Regions from separate parts of the Aliiroseovarius sp. genome, predicted to be linked through region 1. Evidence: riboswitches for the same ligand, from Rfam matches in the RefSeq annotation. Region 1 holds a riboswitch; each other region holds the start of a gene.
The links. A riboswitch is a leader RNA that binds a small molecule or an ion and turns the genes downstream of it on or off. The one in region 1 is predicted to bind cobalamin.
Positions count from the first base shown of each region.

Region 2: linked by a shared signal. The riboswitch ahead of ACO07D_RS08885 (aromatic ring-hydroxylating oxygenase subunit alpha) and the one ahead of nrdH (glutaredoxin-like protein NrdH) in region 1 are both predicted to bind cobalamin.
Region 3: linked by a shared signal. The riboswitch ahead of ACO07D_RS14940 (DUF4198 domain-containing protein) and the one ahead of nrdH (glutaredoxin-like protein NrdH) in region 1 are both predicted to bind cobalamin.
Region 4: linked by a shared signal. The riboswitch ahead of ACO07D_RS01920 (TonB-dependent receptor plug domain-containing protein) and the one ahead of nrdH (glutaredoxin-like protein NrdH) in region 1 are both predicted to bind cobalamin.

Region 1 is NZ_CBDDIE010000003.1:1,913,072-1,918,347, forward strand. It holds gene ACO07D_RS10590 (carboxymuconolactone decarboxylase family protein) at 1-76, opposite strand, end outside; gene nrdF (class 1b ribonucleoside-diphosphate reductase subunit beta) at 156-1,127, opposite strand; gene nrdE (class 1b ribonucleoside-diphosphate reductase subunit alpha) at 1,152-3,275, opposite strand; gene nrdI (class Ib ribonucleoside-diphosphate reductase assembly flavoprotein NrdI) at 3,257-3,664, opposite strand; gene nrdH (glutaredoxin-like protein NrdH) at 3,687-3,908, opposite strand; cobalamin riboswitch at 3,995-4,185, opposite strand; gene ACO07D_RS10615 (DUF2189 domain-containing protein) at 4,442-5,236, opposite strand.
Region 2 is NZ_CBDDIE010000003.1:1,569,069-1,574,344, reverse strand. It holds gene ACO07D_RS08890 (2Fe-2S iron-sulfur cluster-binding protein) at 1-1,042, opposite strand, end outside; gene ACO07D_RS08885 (aromatic ring-hydroxylating oxygenase subunit alpha) at 1,048-2,301, opposite strand; cobalamin riboswitch at 2,384-2,587, opposite strand; gene ACO07D_RS08880 (ABC transporter ATP-binding protein) at 2,670-3,425, opposite strand; gene ACO07D_RS08875 (FecCD family ABC transporter permease) at 3,415-4,386, opposite strand; gene ACO07D_RS08870 (ABC transporter substrate-binding protein) at 4,423-5,276, opposite strand, start outside.
Region 3 is NZ_CBDDIE010000003.1:2,837,611-2,842,886, forward strand. It holds gene ACO07D_RS14920 (sterol desaturase family protein) at 1-45, shown strand, start outside; gene ACO07D_RS14925 (hypothetical protein) at 67-750, opposite strand; gene ACO07D_RS14930 (GSCFA domain-containing protein) at 740-1,846, opposite strand; gene ACO07D_RS14935 (hypothetical protein) at 2,575-2,892, opposite strand; cobalamin riboswitch at 3,311-3,512, shown strand; gene ACO07D_RS14940 (DUF4198 domain-containing protein) at 3,643-4,428, shown strand; gene cbiM (cobalt transporter CbiM) at 4,433-5,044, shown strand; gene ACO07D_RS14950 (cobalt ABC transporter permease) at 5,041-5,276, shown strand, end outside.
Region 4 is NZ_CBDDIE010000003.1:188,146-193,421, forward strand. It holds gene ACO07D_RS01910 (FecCD family ABC transporter permease) at 1-639, opposite strand, end outside; gene ACO07D_RS01915 (ABC transporter substrate-binding protein) at 636-1,511, opposite strand; gene ACO07D_RS01920 (TonB-dependent receptor plug domain-containing protein) at 1,556-3,400, opposite strand; cobalamin riboswitch at 3,543-3,756, opposite strand; gene ACO07D_RS01925 (hypothetical protein) at 4,112-5,260, opposite strand.

The DNA.
Region 1 (5,276 bases):
GCTTGGAGTTCCGGGGAAAGGCCCTCAAGACCTCGGTCAGTCCGCTGTTTGGCGTAAGTCCTTCAAAATGTGCCATGCCCGTCCCCTGTTCGCCCACGAACCATCCAGTTAAGGATAGGAACAAAAGGGTAGCACAAAGCGGCGCCCCTTTGCGTTCAAAAATCCCAGTCTTCGTCTTCCGTGGCCACCGCCTTGCCGATGACATAAGACGAGCCCGAGCCCGAGAAGAAATCATGGTTCTCGCTGTCGGGGCTGAGCGCGGCCAGGATTGCCGGGTTTACCTCGGAGACTTCGGGCGGGAACAACGCCTCGAACCCGAGGTTCTGCAAGGCCTTGTTGGCGTTATAATGCAGGAAGACTTTGACATCCTCGGTCAGGCCGATCTCGTCATAAAGCTCTTCGGTATACTGGTTCTCGATGCCGTATAGCTCGAACATCAGCGAGAAGGCATAGTCCTTCAACTCCTGCTGTTCGGCCTCTGACAGTTTTTCATAGCCGCGTTGGAACTTGTAGCCGATGTAATAGCCATGCACCGCCTCGTCGCGGATGATCAGGCGGATGAGGTCAGCGGTGTTGGTCAGCTTGGCGCGCGAGGACCAGTACATTGGCAGGTAGAAGCCGGAATAGAACAGGAAGCTTTCCAGGAAGACGCTGGCGATCTTGCGCTTCAAGGGATCGTTGCCCGGCGCATAGGTGTCCAGGATCGCGCGGGCCTTGGCTTGCAGATGCGGGTTTTCGTCGGCCCAGCGGAAGGCCTCGTCGATTTCCTTGGTCGAGCAGAGCGTCGAGAAAATTGACGAATAGCTGCGCGCGTGCACCGCCTCCATGAACGCGATGTTGGTCAGAACGGCCTCTTCATGCTGGGTCACCGCGTCGGGCATCAGGGACGGCGCGCCGACCGTGTTCTGGATCGTGTCGAGAAGCGTGAGGCCCGTGAACACGCGAATGGTCAGTTCCTTTTCGTGGTCCGTCAGCGTGGCCCAGCTGGGAATGTCATTGGAAAGCGGGACCTTTTCCGGCAGCCAGAAATTCACCGTTAGGCGGTTCCAGACCTCCAAGTCTTTATCGTCGTCCAGGCGGTTCCAATTGATCGCGCGCGGGACCGTGGTGGTGGGCATGTCTTTCATGGGTTCTCTCCGATCAAAGCGCGATTACAGCGTGCAAGACACGCAGCCCTGAACCTCGGTGCCCTCCAGGGCCTCCTGGCGCAGGCGCACGTAGTAGATGGTCTTGATGCCTTTCTTCCAGGCATAGATCTGGGCCTTGTTGATATCCCGCGTGGTCGCTTCGGCCGGGAAGAACAGGGTCAGGGACAGCCCCTGGTCCACATGTTCCGTGGCCGCCGCATAGGTGTCGATCAGCGCCTCTGGACCGATCTCATAGGCGTCGCGGTAATAGTCCAGGTTGTCATTGTCCATGAAGGCGGCCGGGTAATAGACGCGGCCGATCTTGCCTTCCTTGCGGATTTCGATCTTCGACACGATCGGGTGGATCGAGCTGGTCGAGTTGTTGATATAGCTGATCGACCCGGTCGGAGGCACCGCCTGCAGGTTGCGGTTATAGATCCCGTGTTTCATCACGTCCGCCTTCAGCGACGCCCAATCGGCGCGGGTCGGCAGGTCGACCCCGTCAAACAGATGCTGGACGGTCTCGCTTTCGGGCAGCCAGTCGCGGGTGGTGTACTTGTCGAAGAAGGTGCCGGAGGCATAGTCGGATTTCTCGAACCCCTTGAACGCCTCACCCTTCTCCTGTGCCAACTCACAGGAGGTACGGATCGCGTGAAAGGCTACGGCAGCGAAGTAGACGGAGGTGAATTCCACCCCCTCTGGACTGCCATAATGCACCCGTTCGCGTGCCAGATACCCATGCAGGTTCATCTGCCCCAGCCCGACCGCGTGGCTTTCGTCATTGCCGCGCCGCACGGACGGCACGCTGTCGATCGCCGACATTTCCGACACCGCCGTCAGCGACCGGATCGCCGCCCCCACGGTCTGGCCCAGATCCTTGCCATCCATGGTCTTGGCGATGTTCAGCGATCCCAGGTTGCAGGAGATATCCGTGCCCAGGTGGGCATAACTCAGGTCGTCATTGAACTCGGATGCCGTGTTCACCTGCAGGATTTCCGAACACAGGTTCGACATGTTGATGCGCCCGTCCACCGGGTTCATGCGGTTCACTGTGTCCTCGAACATCACGTAGGGGTAGCCGCTCTCGAACTGGATTTCCGCGATCGTCTGGAAGAAGGCGCGCGCGTTCACCTTGGACTTGCGAATGCGCTTGTCCTCGACCATTTCGTGATACTTTTCCGAGACCGAGATTTCCGAGAAGGGCACGCCATAGACCCGCTCCACGTCATGGGGCGAGAACAGGTACATGTCCGCGTTCTTCTTGGCCAGTTCGAAGGTGACATCCGGGATCACCACGCCCAGGCTCAGTGTCTTGATGCGGATTTTTTCGTCGGCGTTTTCGCGCTTGGTGTCCAGAAAGCGCATGATGTCAGGGTGGTGGGCGTTCAGATAGACTGCGCCTGCGCCCTGGCGCGCGCCCAGCTGGTTGGCGTAGGAAAAGCTGTCTTCCAGAAGCTTCATCACCGGAATGACGCCGGAGGATTGGTTCTCGATCCCTTTGATCGGTGCGCCGTGCTCACGAATGTTCGTGAGCAGAAGCGCCACGCCGCCGCCGCGCTTGGACAGCTGCAGCGCCGAGTTGATGCCCCGCCCGATGCTTTCCATGTTGTCTTCCAACCGAAGCAGGAAGCAGGAAATCAGCTCGCCGCGTGACGCTTTGCCTGCGTTCAGGAAGGTGGGCGTCGCGGGCTGGAACCGGCCCGACAGCATCTCGTCCATGAAGGACATGGCAAGGTCTTCGTCCCCACGCGCCAGGCACAGCGCGGTCATCACGACGCGGTCTTCATAGCGCTCCAGATAGCGCTGCCCGTCGCGGGTCTTCAGCGTGTAGGACGTGTAATACTTGAAGGCGCCCAGGAAGGTCGGGAAACGGAATTTCTTGGCATAGGCCGCTTCCCAGATCTTGCGCATGAAGTTCTTGGAATATTGGTCCAGAACCGCGTCTTCGTAATAACCTTCCTCGACCAGATATCCCAGTTTCTCATCCAGCGAATGGAAGAACACGGTGTTCTGGTTCACATGCTGCAGGAAATACTGTCGCGCGGCCATGCGGTCGGCGTCGAAACGGATCTTGCCGTCCCCATCATAGAGGTTCAGCATCGCGTTCAGCGCGTGGTAATCCAGCGTGTTCAGGTCGCTGTCGAGCATAGGTTTTCCCCCAGTTTGGTCAGGCCCTCGCGCACGCGGGCGATGTCGGTTTCGGTGCCCGCAAGCTCGAAGGAATAGAGCTGCGGCACCTGGCATTTCTTTGCGATGATGCGACCCGACAGGGCGTAGGTCGCACCGAAGTTTCGGTTGCCGGTCGCGATCACGCCCACCAGACGCGCGCGGGTGGCAGGATCGTTCAGGAAACGGATCACCTGTTTCGGGACCGCCCCCCGCCCTTCACCGTCCGCATAGGTCGGACAGATCAGAACGAACGGGCCTTCCGGGGCGGGCGTGGGCGCGTCAGGGTCAATCGGAATGCGCGCGGCAGACCATCCCAGCCGCGTCACGAACCGTTCGGTATTGCCCGAACTTGAAGAGTAATAGACCAGCGCCGGGGCTTGGCCGCCCACCTCAGGCCAGCTGGGCGATCATGTCCGGGCGAAAGCCCGACCAGTGGTCGCCACCGGCCACCACAACAGGGGCTTGGCGGTAGCCCAGTTCGGTCACATGAGACAGCGCATCATCATCCTGCGTCAGGTCCACCACGTCGTAATCGACACCTTTCGCATCCAGTGCGCGGGTGGTGGCGGTGCATTGCACGCAAGCGGGTTTGGAATAAACGATGATGCTCATCTGTCCTCTGTCCTTTTATTGGCAAACTCGAGGACGCAGTGCCGGGAAACCTCCCTGAACACGCCCCCGAACCCTCCGTTCGTGGTCATATTTTCGCGCTCGCGGCAGGTCTCCTGACTCGCGGATTCTCGCTTGACCGGCCTTCCCGAAAGCGTGCTTTCAGTGGCGTGATCGGCCTTGCTATCCACTTACAGTTGCGGGGGCAGTACCGGATTTTCACCGGTTTCCCTCTTAGCCCTCGATCAGAATCGAAGGAACCGAAGCAACATGATATTGGGGTCGAAAGGCGACTACTGTCAATATATGGAATATTCTGGCTGCTATTTTCTTGTCTTCATGCAGGTCCGGGTACTGTGCAGAGTCCTTCCCGGCTGTCGGTCCTGGTTGTGAGCCTCACCTTATTGCAGATGTGGTCATAGGTTGGCTGAGCGTGTTGTACGGAGAGCCCTTGCCAAGAGCAGTCTGGCAAGCACAATTGTTGCGCCGTTCGCTACAACCGGAAGTGCCCCGCATCCTGATGCCACAGGGGCGGGTCAGGCCTGCACCGCGCCCGTAGCCTGTGTTTGTATCGACGCAATCTGGCTGTAGAGGTGCCAGCTGGCATGCCCAAGCAGGGGCAGTACGATGAACAGCCCCAGGAACCATGGCGCCAGGGCCAGCAGCGTGAGGGCGCCGATGAACAGGGCCCATGTCAACATGACCGCGCCGTTGGTCATGACATAGGAGAAACTGGCGACCATGGCGGTCACGAAATCCAGCTCCCGGTCCAGAAGCATCGGGATCGACAGGACCGTGATTGAAAAGAGCAGGAAGGCGATTATCGCCCCGGCGGCCATGCCGACACCCAGCATCGCGACGCCATTCGGACTCACGAAGACTTCGAAGGAGGTCATGATATTGACCATCGTCACGCGCCCCATGAAGAGGGCGAAGATCATGTGCCCAAGCCAGACCCAGATCAGGAACAGGCCCAGCACCATCATGCAGATTGAAGGCAGCTGTCGGCGGCTCTGGCGCAGCACGACACCGAAGACCGCGCCAAGCGACAGCGCCTCCCCGCGCTCCAGACGGCGCGACACCTCGTAAAGCCCGATGGCGGCAAAGGGGGCGATCAGTGGAAAGCCAAAGGCCGCCAGCAGCAGCCAGAAGATCATCCCGGTCTGCAGTGTTATCCAGACCATGACCCACCCTGCCGCCACGCAAAGCCCGGCGCAGATCAGGCCGAATATCGGGGCGCTGCGGAAGTCGCGCCATCCGAGCCGCAGCGCCTCGCGCAACATGCCCATGTGTGCGGTTTTCAGTTCGGGAATATCAGAAAGCTTCTCCATGTGTTCCTCCCCTTGTTAAACTGCAACGTGACCCGGAACG
Region 2 (5,276 bases), 340 kb from region 1:
AACAGGCCAGAATGTAGCCTGCCTCGATATCGTCTTCCGAGATGCCGCCATTGTGGACCATGTGAACTTCACCAGAAGTCTTCTTAACCTTGCAGGTACCGCAAACACCGAAGGTACAGCCCGACGGGATATTCAGACCAACCGACCGTGCGGCGGCCAGAACCGTGTCGGTCTCGGCCACTTTGGCCGTTACACCGGAGCTGGCGAACAGGATTTCCGCGTTGCTGTCATCATCCGGGACAACGTCGTCCAGATCCGGCTGATCTGCTTCGGTTTCCACAGGCGCGCCAAAGCTCTCCTGATAGTAACGACCCATATCAAACCCCAGGCCGGTCAGGGCATCGCGCACCGCCTGCATAAAGGGCTCGGGTCCACAGCAATAAACCTCGCGGTCCAGGTAATCGGGAGCCATCAGGCCCAGCATCAGCTGGTTGAACTGGCCCTGATAACCGGTCCAGGGGCGGTACGGGTCAGGTTCTTCGACAACAAACTTCAGGTCCAACCCGTGCGTCCGGCTGGCCATCTGCTCCAATCGCTGGCGGAAGATGATTTCCGAAGGCCGTTTGGCACAGTTGATGAAGACAATGTCCAGATCGCGGCCTTCGTCCCACATGCAGGTCGTCATCGACATCATTGGTGTGATGCCCGAACCAGCGGAAATGAACAGGTATTTACCTGCGTCGCTTTCGGCATTGGTGAACAGCCCTGCGGGCCCGATGACCTTGATCCGCATACCGGGCTGCAGATTGTCCAGCATCCAGCGCGTGCCGATACTGTCCGGCTGCGCCTTGGCCGTGATCGTGATCGATCTGGGCCGCGACGGCGAGGACGAGATCGTGTAGGTGCGATGCACCACCCCGCCCGGCTGGCCCGGAGCCGGGATTTCCAAGGTCAGAAACTGTCCGGGAAGGTACGCGAACAAGGCGCCCGAAGGAGCCCGAAACGTAAAGCTGGCGGTATTTGGCATCTCGGGGACAACCGAGACGCATTCCAGCATTTCATTGTCCTGCCAGATGGCGGCGGCTGAGCTGAGGTCTTTCATCGCCGTCACTCCGCAGCCATGATGCCAGGGGCCAAACGATCCGCCAGCGTGGTGCAATACCAATCAACGAATTGAAGCACACCGGATTCCTGGGTCGCTGAATATGGCCCGGGGGTATAAGCGGGGCTGTTGATGCCTTGCTGATTATCCTCAACGACCCGGCGGTCTTCGTCATTGGTGGCAACCCAGACCTCGGTCAGGCGTTTCAGATCATAATCGACACCTTCCACCGCGTCCTTGTGGACCAGCCATTTCGTGGTGACCTCGGTTTCCGTTGGGCTGATCGGGGTGACGCGGAAGACAATGGAGTGATCCGCAAGGAAATGGTTCCAGGTGGTCGGGTAGTGGAATTTCAACAAAGCCCCGGCATCGGCGAATGGCGACCGGCCCAGCCAGCGCCGCACGGCGGATTTGCCGTCCATGGTATAGCTTTCCGCGCCTTCCTTCAGGGGCATCCGCGCCAGACGATACTGTCCGTCGTTATTCAGGTAGAACTGCGATGGCAGTCCTGCAGCCTCGCACCGGTCGAAATGGGCCTGCATATGGGCCGGAGTTTCGCCGCCTTCGATGCCGGTGATCGCTGGGTCATCCGGGAAGGTGCGGCACAACGCCGGGTGATTGCCGCCGCAGTGATAACATTCCCGGTTGTTCTCCCAGACCAGTTTCCAGTTGCCCATTTCGATGATCGAGCTTTCGAACGCCACCTTGGCATTGCCCAGACCGTGCGGCTCCAGATAAGGGCGCGCTATTGTGGCGAAACTGTCGAAATCGGGCGCTTCATCTGCCAGACAGATATAGACCAGCCCGGCCAGTTCACGGCAATGCATGGTCTTAAGCCCGTGTTGGCTGGGGTCGAAATCCGGCCCCATGTCGCGGGCCCACAGCAGCGAGCCGTCCAGTTCATAGGTCCATTGATGATAAGGGCAGACCAGCTTCGGGGCATGGCCTTTCGCCGCCTTGCAGATGACCGACCCGCGATGACGGCAGGTGTTGTGAAACGCCCGGATCTGATTGTCTGCTCCCCGGACGATAATCACGCGATAAGCGCCGACGTTATAGGTGACATAGCTGCCGGGCTTCTCCAATTCACAGGCCGGGATAGCAAACAGCCAGTCGCGATAGTGGATGGTTTCAAGGTCGGTCTGAAAAATCCCGGGATCGGTATAAAACGCTTGTTCCAGGGCATGTGCCGGGTTTCGGCGCGCCAACAGGTTTTGAATGGTATTCACTTCCGGCTCTCCTGCCGCGCCCCGCGGCATTGTTTGGGCAGGTGACACCGGAGAACCGTCCGGAGACGCGCGAGGATCACGTCCGAACCGGTTGCCCCCACCGCCACCCGCGGTTTGACATATCTGCGAGGCTGGTTTCCGGACTTGGAAGGGGCTTGCGCCCGGTGTCGGCACCTTCCCGGGATCCTCTTCCCAGTGGCTGATTGCCGAACCTGACCTTCGTTACCGTTGCGGGGGCAGTGCCGGAATTACACCGGCTTCCCAATTCTCCGCTGTTTCAGAATCAAACAGCGGCACCTCACAGGCACAGAATAGTTCAGCCCCGCTTAGGCGATGAAATACATGCGACAATTCCGGTTCCAAAACAGACATGGGTCTGCGCGGAGGTCGGATTTCGATCACGTCGCAACCGGGCCGTTAATCACCAGGGACTGCGAGTCGAGGTAGGCGTCGACCAGAAAATGCGCCCTCAGGTTCCGGCGCGTCAGAACATTTGACGGCTTGCCCTGATCGACGATTTTCCCGCCATTCATCAAATGGATATGATCGCAGTACCGCGCGACCAGATTGAGGTCGTGGAGTGTCATCAATACCGTTCGGCCCCGCCGCCTGACTTCGTTCAGCAGTACGAGTTGATAGTGCAGATCAAGATGGTTGGTCGGCTCGTCAAGAATGTAAATCTCTGGATCGCAGGCCAGCAGCTGGGCAAAGTAACACCGTTGCAGTTCGCCCCCCGACAGATGATCGGCAGGCTGGTTTCGCTTTTGGCTCAACCCGACCAGGTCCAAAGCGTCATCCCTGCGTCCGGTCAGCTCGTGCCCGTTCAGGCCCAGAACGGACAGGCCGATTTCGACGATGTCTGCCGGGGTCAGCCCGGCCAGCAGCCCCGAACTTTGCACCAGCGCCCCTGCTTTGCGCGCCCATTCGTGATGGGCATAGTCATCTATGCTGCGGCCGTCTGCGATGATCTCGCCTGCGCTTGGGCGCTCGGCACGGTAGATCGTGCGCAAAACGGTTGTCTTGCCGGCACCGTTCGGCCCCAGCAAACAGTGGATTTCGCCCTGCGGGATGGTCAAAGAGACGCCGCGCACATAGGGCCGACCGCCCACTTCGACCGACAGATCGCGGATTTCCAGAGCGAGATCAGACGGCACGACGCAATCCCCGCAAAATGAAGATGAAAGGCGGCGCTGCAAACAACGCCAGCAAGACACCAAGCGGCAGTTCCTGCGGTGCCAGAAGGACCCGGCACAGCAGATCAACAGCAATCAGAACAAGGGCACCCAGAACCATCGACAAAGGCAACAATACCTTGTGCCGTGCACCGACCAGCAGCCGCGCCATGTGCGGGATGATCAGACCTATAAAGCCAACAATCCCGGCCACGGAAACAGCCAGTCCAGTCAGGACAACCGTGGCAACGAATATCATCACGCGTAGACGCCCGGTTCGAATACCCAGAGCCTGAGCGCGTTCTTCACCCAGCAGTGTTGCATCCAGCGCATCCGCCCGCATCAAAAACAGGCTCGCGATCACTGCAAGCGAGAAAACCAGCATCGGAAGCTCGGACCATTCGGTGCCTGCCGCCGTGCCCATGAGCCAGCCCAGAGCGTTGCGGGTGACATGCGGATCACCAACATAGAGGAAAAAGGCCGTCACTGACTGAAACATCAGGGAAACGGCCACGCCGGCCAGTATGACAACCAGGGGATCAAGCTGGTGCCCGCGTTGCTGGGACAGGCCCAGTGTCATCAGGAACGCCACGGCGGCACCGGCGAAGGCAATCACCGGAACGCCCAGCGTTTCGGTTACTGATGTCGGCAACCAGATGATCGCTGCCACCGCTGCCGCAGAGGCACCGGAGGACAGGCCCATAAGGTAAGGGTCCGCCATCGGGTTGCGCAGCGCCGTTTGCATCAACGCTCCGACAAGAGCAAGCCCGGCCCCGATCAGCCCAACCGCCAACACCCGGGGAATCCGCCATTGCCAGACGATCAATGACAGGCCACGCGGGGCACCTTCGCTGCGGATCAGGATGGCAAAGCGATCCGACCAACTGATATCTGCGGTGCCCCAAAGAATGCCCGCAACGGCGACAAGCACCATCGCGACCATTGCCGTGGGAAACAGGACCAGAAACCGGGCTTGCATCTACTCGAGCTCAGCCAGCTGTCCGTTCAGGTTTTCGACACCATCGGCAAAGCGCATCCCCAAAAGCGTTTCAGAGAACGGCACCGTCACGAAACGCCCTTCCTTCACGGCGGTCAGTTCGGACAGGACCGGATCACTTTCCATATAGGCGCGCTTTTCGGCCGCTGACGACCAGCCCGCTTCGATCAGCAGGATCACATCCGGGTCGGCTTCGACAACACGTTCCCAGGCCAGATCGACCCAGGTGCCCTCGACATCATCGCTGATGCTGTTCAGCCCTGCAGTTTTCGCAACCAGAGCCGGACCTCCGCAGCATCCGATCGAATAGGGCGTCTCATCGCCGCTATCGTAGATAAATGCCGAGCGGCCCGCGCCTGCCGGGTCGGCCTGAACTGCATCAATACGCGCTTTGGTTTCGGCGATCAGCGCCTCTGCGCGATCTTCGACCGAGAATATCTGCCCGATGGTCCCGATATCCTTGAGGATGGGCTCAATCGTCAGCGGGACATTTTTGGGATGCGCGTCGCCGCAGGAAGCGTCAACCAGATAGGTGCCAACACCCAGATCATGCCATTTCTGCGCCGCGCCCAGATTGTCTTCGGAAAAGGCCGAGCCAAAACCCGCAAACAGGAAATCAGGCTCATTGGCCAGAACAACCTCTGCCGCTGGGTACTTCTCGGCCAGAACTGGAACGGTGCCGAAGGCATCCTTCCACTGGGCCGGAATCTCATCGTCCAGATAGGCGGTACCGACCATTGATCCCTCCAGCCCCAGCGCTAGCATCACTTCGGTCGCCTGTTGGTTCAGGGTGATTGCACGTGCCGGAGCCTCTTGGAACGTGTATTCCACACCAC
Region 3 (5,276 bases), 920 kb from region 1:
CGGCTGCGGCGGTTGGTTGGTCGCCTGGCCATCCGACGGACCTGACCGCAGCCGCTTGCGTCTGCGTCAACTGGGCTGGCGCACGGGCAGCAGGCCGGTGTCGACCAGCAGGTCGATCACCCATCTGCCATAGGCGTCGTTCCCGTGCCGCCGATCTTCATGAACATATGCCTTGGGCAGGGTCATTGCACCGGGTTCCTGATGCTCCCACGGGTTGAAACAGGCCACGTCCAGCGCACGAACGGCCTGTGCAAAGGTCGCGGTCGCGAGCTGGGCCTGGTGCAATCCCGTGAAGTTGGGCGGTGCGACGACGACCACATGCGCCCCATCCGCCGTAAGCGCACGGATCAGCGACAGGGAGCTTTCGGCCTGGTGTTCGACATAGGCCTCCAGCGCGGCGCGGCTGACTGGCAGGTCGGCCTCGCCTGGGGTCAGATCACGCGCATATTGGTGCCCCTTCCAGCGAAAGGAGCCCAGCATGCGCCCAAGGTTCATGCAGCTCAGAAGCACCGGAACACCGCTTTTGAACGGGTTGGGGGTGCCGACCCGTGCCCCAAGTTTCCCGGAGGCATCCGCCACCCATTTGCGCCGGGGGGAATGTAGGCCGGTTTGCGGTCGGTATTGCACATCCGCCTCGAACCAGGCGGTGCCCGAGAAAGTCAGGATTTCGCTGTTCAGCCCGGCGGCCTGGCAACCTGCCTGAAGCGCGCGGGTGTGGCTGTCGCCGACGATCATGACGTCAGTGGGCATTCATAGCCTCCAGAACCTGTTCCTCGCAGGCCAGCTCCAGGGCACGTTCCTCGGCCTTCAGGACGGCTTGGCGGTCCTGTGCCGCCTTGTCGGCTGCGTGGGTCAGCCGCGCGCCGCTCAGGTCGAGACCGGCAAAGAAATGCTCCATCACCAGTTGCACCCCATAGGGGGCAACACTGCGCATGTTCGGCAGGAAGAACTGGCCGCGCGTCGGAGGGCTTGCGATGATCTCGTAGGAGGGGAAATAGTCGATGCCCGCGTCCTCCTGTGCCAGATCCCCGGCCACCGCGCGCAACACCGATTTCGAATAGGTCGTCGCGACAAGCACGTGGTCCTGAGACGCCGTCGCGGTCAGGGGCACCGGCGACACGGTGAGGATCAGCTTCAACGCCGGGTTCAACGCGCGCATGCCTTCGATAGCAGCCTTCATGGAGGCCATGATCTGCGGATAGCTGTAATTGTGGAACTGATGCAGGTCGCCATCAAAGGAACCGGCCAGGGTGCCCGGGCACATCGCGTAGGGCTGGCCGGATTGGGCGTTCTCGAACCCCTCGGTCAGGCCCAGGGTGAAGACGAATACATCGGTGTCGATGATGGACCGGCGAAAGGCGCGCGCAGTCCCGCGCAGCATGGCGCGGCATTCCTCGGCGTCGTCGAACCCGTCCGGTTCGATCATGGGACGCAGGCTGTCGCGCCACCGGCCGTCCTCTTCCCACAGTTCGACCGTATCGGCGAGCTCTGGCGTGGTGGCCAGAGAGACCCAGTATTCCAGGGCGCGCGCGGTGTAGATATTCGCAGTCCGGGACGAGAAGATGCTGTAGTTGAACCGCGCTTCCAGATGTTCGGGGAAGTTGGACGGGGCGGGCTCGGCGTCCACCCAGGGCTGCCCGCGCCCCTGAAGCGCGCGGCTGATATGCTGTGCGAAACAGGACCCGTAGGTGGAAAAACGCGCATTCGCGGGCAATTGGAAGCCGGATTTGTACAGGTTTTCATACCCGTACACCCCGGGTTCAGCCACGCCGGTGCGCCAGAATGCTGTCTTCGGCTGCGCGGAGAACACCGTTGCCCCGGTGTTCCCTGAATTCTTGGTGCTCATGATCTCTGCTCGAACAGGTTCGTAATTTTTTTAACGATTCTCGTGGGAAAGAGGCCACAAGTCAAGCAAGCCCTGCTCATCGCGCCGCGCGCCCATCAAGCGTACGGGGAAAATGGGGCGTGGCACCATTCGGTCTGCGCGGCAGCTGGCCTTGGATCGGTGTGTCTGCGCATAACTCATCCGCCGAAGATCACTGGACCCGTATGGACAATGGCCGGGCACGCATCTGTGAGCCACGTAGAAAACTGCCGAGTGCCGTCATCACGACCCAAACGGTCCAACCTCGGTGCGGGACATGTACCTGACAGCCCTGCCTATCGACACCGTGCAGATGACCGCAACACCGCGGGTTGATACCCAAACTCGCAACGTGCGTTTGGAATGCGAAGGTGACACTCCATTGGGCAAGGTTAACCTGCCAGAGGGCCATGACGGCAGCCAACAGCCCCCTTGGTGGTGCCCGGCGCCTGGACCTCGGAGCAAGAACAGCTACCGTTGAACGACGCTCACAAGATGGCTGAGCGCGTCGTTGTCCTTACTTTCGACGTCCGTGGCCGGGCCAAGTTGCCCATCGGAGCCGGTTGGGCCGACAGGACCAAGGTGGGTAGAAGTTGGTCCCTGTGCCCCGCCCTATTGCCCGGCCTTCACGCCGTCCATCGCCAGGGCTTCCACGAGGCGACCGAGAACTTGTTGTCATGGGCCGCGATCAATCCCCGGTCTACCTCGGACTAGTAGGGCGCCTGATACCTGATGTTGTTCTCATCCGTCGTGCTGGCCCCCGGAAGCAGGGTGTCGGCGGCGTCATCCGCCACCGCGGCGGTCATGTAGCCGGAGAGTGCGTAGACGCCCAGGCCGGAGATGCGGACGGCATCCACCCCGTCCAGAGCGGACAGGAAGGCGGCGGCATGGATGTCGGCGGTCTTTATGGTGGGATCTTCGACGTCGCGCGGGCTGCCTGCGCTTTCCCCCGGTAAAGCTGAGGGGCAGGCCGCAGACTCCGCGCGACCTGTTGGAGCACAACCGCATCCGATACCGGTTCCAATCATCCGACCGCATCGCGCCCTGGAGCTTCGAGGCTGCAGAGTGCGCGTTCACCGCGGATATCAAAGGCTGCCTTGTAACCAGTACGCTGCCGCCTCGAACGATCTGGGCAAACAGGGGCTGGGACTGGTCCAAACGTTTCGGGACTATGTTGCCGAGGCGTTGAAGGCTGGAATATTGGTTTCGCTGCTCGAAGATCACTTGAGCGCAACCCCGGCATCGCCCCAATTTCCCGCGTGAATACCGCGCGATGATGCCGCTCCGGCCGTTCATGGAGCACCTCCGGCCCGCCACGATGGATACCTGACCATCGACCCGTGGCGTTGGGCAGGGCGTCCGGCAGCCCCGCTTGCTGCAAAGGGTCTTCTTTTCGTGGTGCAAAGGGCGCACACAATAACGTTGACCGGTTTCCAAGACTCTGCCATTTGGATTCGCAGTCCGGTTTCGGGATTCGTCCCGAAAGCAAAAGGGAATGCAGTGCGGTGCCTTGCGCACCTAGGCTGCAGCTGCCCCCGCAACTGTAAGCGGTGAGCACGGCTGAACACGCCACTGGGGTCAACCCGGGAAGGCCAGACCGTCGCTTTGACCCGCAAGTCAGGAGACCTGCCGGATATGCGCCCTTGGGAGGGGTGCTGACAATCGGCGACGGGGTGTGCGTCGGGAACATCTGCCCAAGGATGTGGGCTGTTCCTTCGTCCTGTTGCCTCACAGAAATGCGTGCCGGGGTTGGCACGACAATAGAGGGACGTAAGTTCATGAAAAAGTTGCTTTTGGCTGCAACTGCCGCGCTGACTCTGCCGATGATGGCACAGGCGCATTTCCTGCTGGAATACACCGAAGACACGATGATCGAGCGCCCGGGCGACGTGCCGGTCAAGCTGATCTTCTGGCACCCGTTCGAAGCGGGTCACGCGATGGTGCTGGAGAAGCCCGAGGAGTTCTACGTGATCCACAATGGCGAGAAAATCGACCTGATGGACACGCTGCAGGAAACCACTTTCGAGGGCCCGGAAAACTCCGCCCCGGCCTTTCTCGGTTCGGTTCCGGTCAAGCGGTCGGGGGATTACGTGGTCGTGACCGTGCCCACGCCCTATTATGAGGAATCCGAGGATATCTATATCCAGCAGATCACCAAGACCTACCTGAACCGCAACGAGCTACCGACCGACTGGGATCAGCCGCAGGGTCTGGCAACCGAAATCCTGCCGCTGAACAAGCCTTACAACATCATCGCCGGTTCGACCTTTACCGGTCGCGTTCTGAGCGAAGGCAACCCGGTGGCTGGCGCCGAGATCGAGATCGAATACATGGCCGCAACGCCCGAGATGGACGGCAACGGCGCCGCTGCGCCGACCGCCTCGCCGCTCCCCGGTGGCTCTGTTGTGGCGATCTCGGATGACAACGGCTACTTCAGCTTCGGTGTGCCCAAGGCGGGCTATTGGGGCTTTGCCGCGCTGGGCTCGGGCCCCGCAACCGAACATGAAGGCAAGGAGCTGAGCCAGGACGCCGTGATCTGGATCCGCGCCTGGGATCTGGAATAACTCCATGCACATCGTAGATGGGGCCCTGTCCAATCCTGTTGTCATCGGTGGCGCTGTCGCCGCGGCTGGTGGCATTGCGCTTGGGCTGAAATCTCTGGACCTGGACCGCATCCCCACCGCAGGGGTGCTGTCCGCCAGTTTCTTCGTGGCATCCTTGATCCACGTGCCTGTCGGGCCCTCATCGGTGCATCTGATCATGAATGGCTTGGCCGGGCTTCTGCTCGGCTGGGCCGCCTTTCCAGCGCTGTTCGTGGGGCTGCTGTTGCAGGCCGCGTTCTTTGGCTTCGGCGGGCTGACGGTTCTTGGCGTCAACACGTTGAACATCGCGTTGCCCGCAGTGCTGGCGGGAATGCTTTTCGGCAGGTTGATCGGACGCGGCAGCGAGGTGCAGGGTGCGATCTGGGGCAGTGTCGGCGGGGCCTTCGCCATTGCGGCCACGACCGGTATGGTGGCCGTGTCACTGGCGCTGTCGGGGGATGAATTCCTGCCAGCGGCCAAGCTGGTGTTCTTCGCGCATATCCCGGTCATGGCGGTTGAAGCCGTGCTGACCGGTTTCGCGGTTCTGTTGGCGCGCAAGGTCAAGCCCGAACTCTTTGCAAGGAGGATGTCCTCGTGAAACATCGTCTTTTGATCTGCACGTTGGCCTGCGCCATGTTCGGTGCCGTGATTTGCGCCCCTGTGCCCGCCCTGGCGCACAAGGTCATCGCCAGTGTATTTCCCTCGGGCGACGTCATCGAAGGCGAGTTGGGTTTTTCCAACGGCGATATGGCCGTCGGGCAGGAGGTCATCGTCTTTGGCCCGGATGGGGCCGAGATCGGGCGGACCGTCACGGATGAGGACGGTTTCTT
Region 4 (5,276 bases), 1.7 Mb from region 1:
GGTCAACGCATCCAGGCCCCGACCAAGTCCCAGCAGCAAAAGCGCCCCCAGCACGAAGAAGGGTAGCGCCAGCCACAGGTGATCCAGGGATCGGTCGGCCAGCGAGCCCATCATCCAGAAGATGATTTCATTCGCGGCGAAAGGGTTCGGCGACAGGTTCAGGACCAAAGAGGTCAGCGCACCGGCCAGCGACGAGACCGCGACCCCCGCCAGGATCAACGTGATCGACGCCCCGCGCGGACCGGCCAGCAAAAGGACCAGAAAGACACCGATCAGCGCGCCGCCCAGCGCGGCCAGGGGCAGACCCAGCGCAATCACACCTGCAAACCCGGTCTGGATCGCCAGGACCGCGCCCAAGGCTGCAGACCCGGACACACCAATCAGACCCGGATCGGCCAGCGGGTTGCGCAGGTACCCCTGCATCGCCGCGCCCGACAGGCCCAACCCTGCCCCGACCAACGCAGCCAAGAGCGCGCGCGGCAGGCGGATCTCGCGCATCACCAGTGTCAGAGGGGTACCGGTATCGACAAACAGCGCATGCAGGCTCTTGCCCATCGGCACGCCCGCTGGACCAAACAGCAGCGCCGCGACCAACAGCGCCACAAGCAAGGGAACAAGGATCAGAAGAAGGCGGGTCATTGGCTGTCCTCCGGGACATCATGCAACGCAACCAGCCCGGCAATGGCACGCAGCACATGGGGCGAACCACAGATCCAGTCGCGGTCGGTCACACTGCCCTGCATTCGGTTCGAGGCGAGCGCCTGCACGACAGGGTGATCCAGAATTTCTTCGGATCGTGAGGCGCCGGGATAGCGGCGACCGGTGATCAAGGCATCAGGATCGGACATGGCCAGCATCTCCAGCGGGAATATCCCGCCCATGGGCAGGCCCGCTTCGACGGCGGCATTGCGAAACCCGGCGGTGCTCAGGATTTGACCGGCCAGGGTGCGGTCGCCCGAGGTATAGCCATTCGCGTAGTAAAGCGCGGCCAGCGGGTGGACCTCCGGCGCGCGCGCAGCCAGCGTGGCGAGATCGCGGTCATACTGCGCGGCCATCTCGGTGGCAGCATCCTGGCGGTGCAGAACCTCACCCATTTCGGTGATACGGTCGCGAACCTCAGACAGGGAATAGGCAGGGTCCATCACCACAACCGGCAGACCCAGACGGCGCAGCATCGAAACGGTCGCTCGGGTCGAGAACCGGCCCGCGATCACCAGGTCGGGGTCGAGCAGGTAGATCTCTTCGGCAAGGCCATGGTTGGGAACGTATTTCTGCGCCTCCCCGGCCATCGCGGACCCACGCGGGTCAAAGGACAGGTAGGAAACGGACAGGAGCTGGCCGGGGGCGGCCAGCATCATCGCAAGTTGGTCGGTGCAAAGGTTCATCGACACAACTCGACGCGGCGGTTGGCTCGACAGTGCCAGATCAGCCGCACTGGCCGCGCGAATGCCCTGGCCGGGGACAAGCCCAGCCAGGGTGAACGTGGCGGCCATAACCACGATCGCAGTCATGGCCATTGCGTGAGAGCCGATCTTCATAATGGCACGATCCAGTCTCAGAACTGCATCCGCGCGCCGAAGTAGAACGAGCGATCCGGCGTGCCGTAACCCGTGACGGTCTGATATTCCTCGTCAAACAGGTTCTCGGCGCGCAGGTAAAGCTCGGCGCTGTCGGAAACATCATAGGTCACCGTAGCATCCACCACGGTATAGTCCGCCAGCGGTCCGGTCGTATCGTTCAGACCGGCGACATGCTTGACTGCAAGGCCCGTCGACAAACGATCCGTCACCTCGGCATTCAGGCGGACGGCAGCCGTGTGCATCGGCACCCGGGCCAGCCGCATACCTGTCGCAGCGTTCTCGCTGTCGGTATAGGTGTAGGATGCCGTCATATCCAGGCTGTCGGACAGCTTGAAGGCCGCGGCAAGCTCGACCCCCTGGGCCCATCCGGTCCCCGGTGTCTGCGTGTAGCCAGTGGGCGACCAAGCGATCAGGTCGGTGATCTCGGTCCTGAACAAGGTGGCCGAAACTTCACCACCGTCAAAACGCTTTTCGATACCCAGCTCATAGCTGACCGAGGTTTCCGGCTGCAGCGCCGCATTGCCATAGGGTGACGAGAAGAGCTCGAACAGCGACGGCGTACGGAACCCGGTACCCACCGCGGCCCGGACCGTGATATCCGGCGTGGGCAGCCAGGCCAGCGACACGCGGCCGGTGGTCTTGCCGCCAAAGTCCGAATGATCGTCGTGACGCAGGACAGTCACCAACTCAACTTGCTCCGACAGGTGCCAATCGGCCTGAACCCAGGCCCCCAGCATGTCATGTTCACCGTTTTGCACGCCGCTTTCATAAGACTCGCGCGTCGCGTCCAGCCCGAAGGTTAGCGTGGCGTTGGTCAGCTCGGCTTGACCTTGATAAGCCAGCCCGATCCGCTCCCCCAGATAGTCATAGGCGAAGGGCCCCCAGGCGTTGGTGCCGGAGGAAAGCCTGTCGTTCTGGTAATACTGCAGCGAGAACTCATGCTCGACCGCGCCACCTTCGACACGCACGAAGCCGCGCAAACCGAATTGGTCGCTTTCCGACAGCTCGTCCGGAGACACACCGTCCACCGGGCCACCGCTATATTCGTCGTACTCGGTTTCCGAGGTCTGCCAGAAACCCGAGCCGCCGATGGTGACCGTGTCCGAAACCGCATACTCACCCGAGAAGCTCAGGCGGGTGGCCTCGTGGCCGTCGTCCTCGGTGTTGCCTGCGTTCTCGTCCGCGGCCGAAATTCCATCGGTGCGAATGTGGCTCAGCGTGGCGGCGAAGCTGCCGTAATCGCCAAGATAGCTCATGTTGTACGACAGCCGTGCGGTGTTGTGCGAGCCGTATTCCGCCGCAAGGTTGTGGTGCAGACCCGGCTCGGTGGCCCGGTTCGTGGTGATATTGATGACACCAGCAATGGCTTCGGAACCATAGAGGGCGGACTGCGCGCCCTTAAGCACTTCGATCCGAGTGATATCGTCCGTGGTCAACCCTCCGAAATCAAACGCAATCTGCGGGGCGGACGGGTCGTTCACGTCGATACCGTCAACGTAAACCCCGATATAGCGCCCGGATGAACCACGAATGCGCAGGCTGGTGGTCGAACCGATGCCACCGTTGCCCGTCACGCTGAGACCGGGAAGCGTGGCAAGATAATCAGCGACCTGAATGTCGCCGGCTTCTTCAAGATCTTCACGGGTGACAATTTCGACCGTAGAGCCGCTACGCTCGGTCTTGGTGGTCTCGCCGCGGTTCGCAGACAGCGTAAGGTCGCCAGAGACGATAATGGTGCCGAGATCGGTGTAATCCTGCGCGATCGCAGGCGTGGAGACCGCGCTGACAAACGCGGTCGTGGAAAGAATACGGGCAAGCATTGGCCACGTCCCTCTGAATTGCCTCGCCTCGTTTCGCGGGCGGGCAGTAGTCCATTTTTGCGGTCGAAGATCTTGGAGTCCGGCCGCGGCGAAAATGTCACCACGACGGACAGACCGTAATCTCGCACGCACCCCGCGTACGGATTGGGTGATCACCTCGGCAGGTCTCCTGACTCGCGGGTCGCAGCTTGGCCGGGCCTTCCCGCACCGCTTGGCGGCACAGTGGCTTTGTCCGGCCTCGCTCTCCGCTTACAGTTGCGGGGGCAGTCACGGAATTGGCGCCTGATGGCTACACCTCACCGTGTTCCCTATTATCCCACCGGCATGCCGACAGGACCGAAGCGGAATCGGAGGTAGTACGAGGAAGACGTTTTGTAAAGAATTCTTAAAGCATGCTGGAAAGAAAATTTTTCATGGGACGCGGAAACACCGCTTCTGAGATTTAAGAAAAGAAACGGTGGCTCGGAGTTAAAAACAATCCTGTCTTTGCACCGATCAACGTAAAAGGCCGCCGCCAACGGAACCTTTCTTCGAACTGCCAAGGGTGGGTGACTCACCATAACCCTTCCACCGGAGTCCCTTATTTCATTGGGCAATCCGACATCGGATTGCGAAAAAGGCTGGCGTTTCTTCCTTTGACTCAGGAAAGTTCTTCCACTGGGAAGTCGAAAAAAGTGGCCAGAGCAGCACCCGCTCGTCCCCCTCAGACAGTCAGATTTGCTGATCACCGTTTAGCAGGGAGTGGACACCCGCCAGTTCGACGGTCCGGTATTTCTTTCTCGACCGGATCGCAAACGCGGGTGTCTCCGTGAGTAGACCTCGCACGACGAGCTCTTCGACCTGAGCTGTATTACACCCCAACATATTGCCCGCTTTCAGAAAGGTGACTGCGTTCCTTTCGACTTCATCATATTTCCTGGCCAAAGCCCTTGGGCAGGTGATGTGGTCGGAGAGCAGCTTCTTTTTCCGATCCGGGTTGGTCACCGGCAAACCGTAGGGGATGACCATGCCAAGCACTTGCCAAGTAGCGCATTTGCATCGCTTGGCGGCATCTTGAAAAGATACCCATTTGGCCGCTGACTTGTTGCCGAGAAAAGGCACCCATCCTTTGGTCACGGAAGTGGCAAAGCGCCAAATCTCGTTGCTATGGAAACCAGGGACCGCGCCTCGATGTTTGAAGTGAGGCTGAATGAGCCTGTTTTGAGAAAGCTGGGAAAGGGTTGCACGTGTCACACCGAGCTTTTTCGCCGTCCGCTCGGCCGTGAACACCCTATTCAACTCATGTGCAATCTCATCAGCCACATTTGATGGTACGTATCGCAGCAGTTCGAAGCTGTTGCTGTCGTTCTTCCGGACATCGCCACGCTGAAGGAGGGCATGACCCGTTTTGGTGAAATCCAGCCGACGTTCTTTAGAAAGCGATCGGTGTGTGTGGAGCTTTCGTCTTGGGTTTTTGACGCCGAGGACCAATGCATCTTTCTGAACGGGATAGGTATCGAAAATGAACTGCCGAACTGGATCGCGGATTGCATCGAAGGCAGGATCATCTTCGCGATTGCGAAGCCACTCGAAGAAGACGCCAAACCGAGCTCGGTAGAGGGAGTTGTCGTTGGGACGCCTGCGTTCCAGTTCGGCGAGTTTTTCAATCATCGCGTCGGGGCCATGGCGCAGAAAAGTGAACCCAATATGGCCTGACTTGGCCCAATCCAGATCTGACACGAGCTGCCGGTTCGTGGTCGGGCCCTTCAGAAGGAGAAGTCCGAAGTTCTCACAGGTCTGGGTTGCGACATGAAAGGGAAGGTTGTCAAACCACCCTGCCCCGGCCGCTCCTTTTACTCTCTCCCCCATGTGATGGATCAACCCGAGGCTCCCTTCG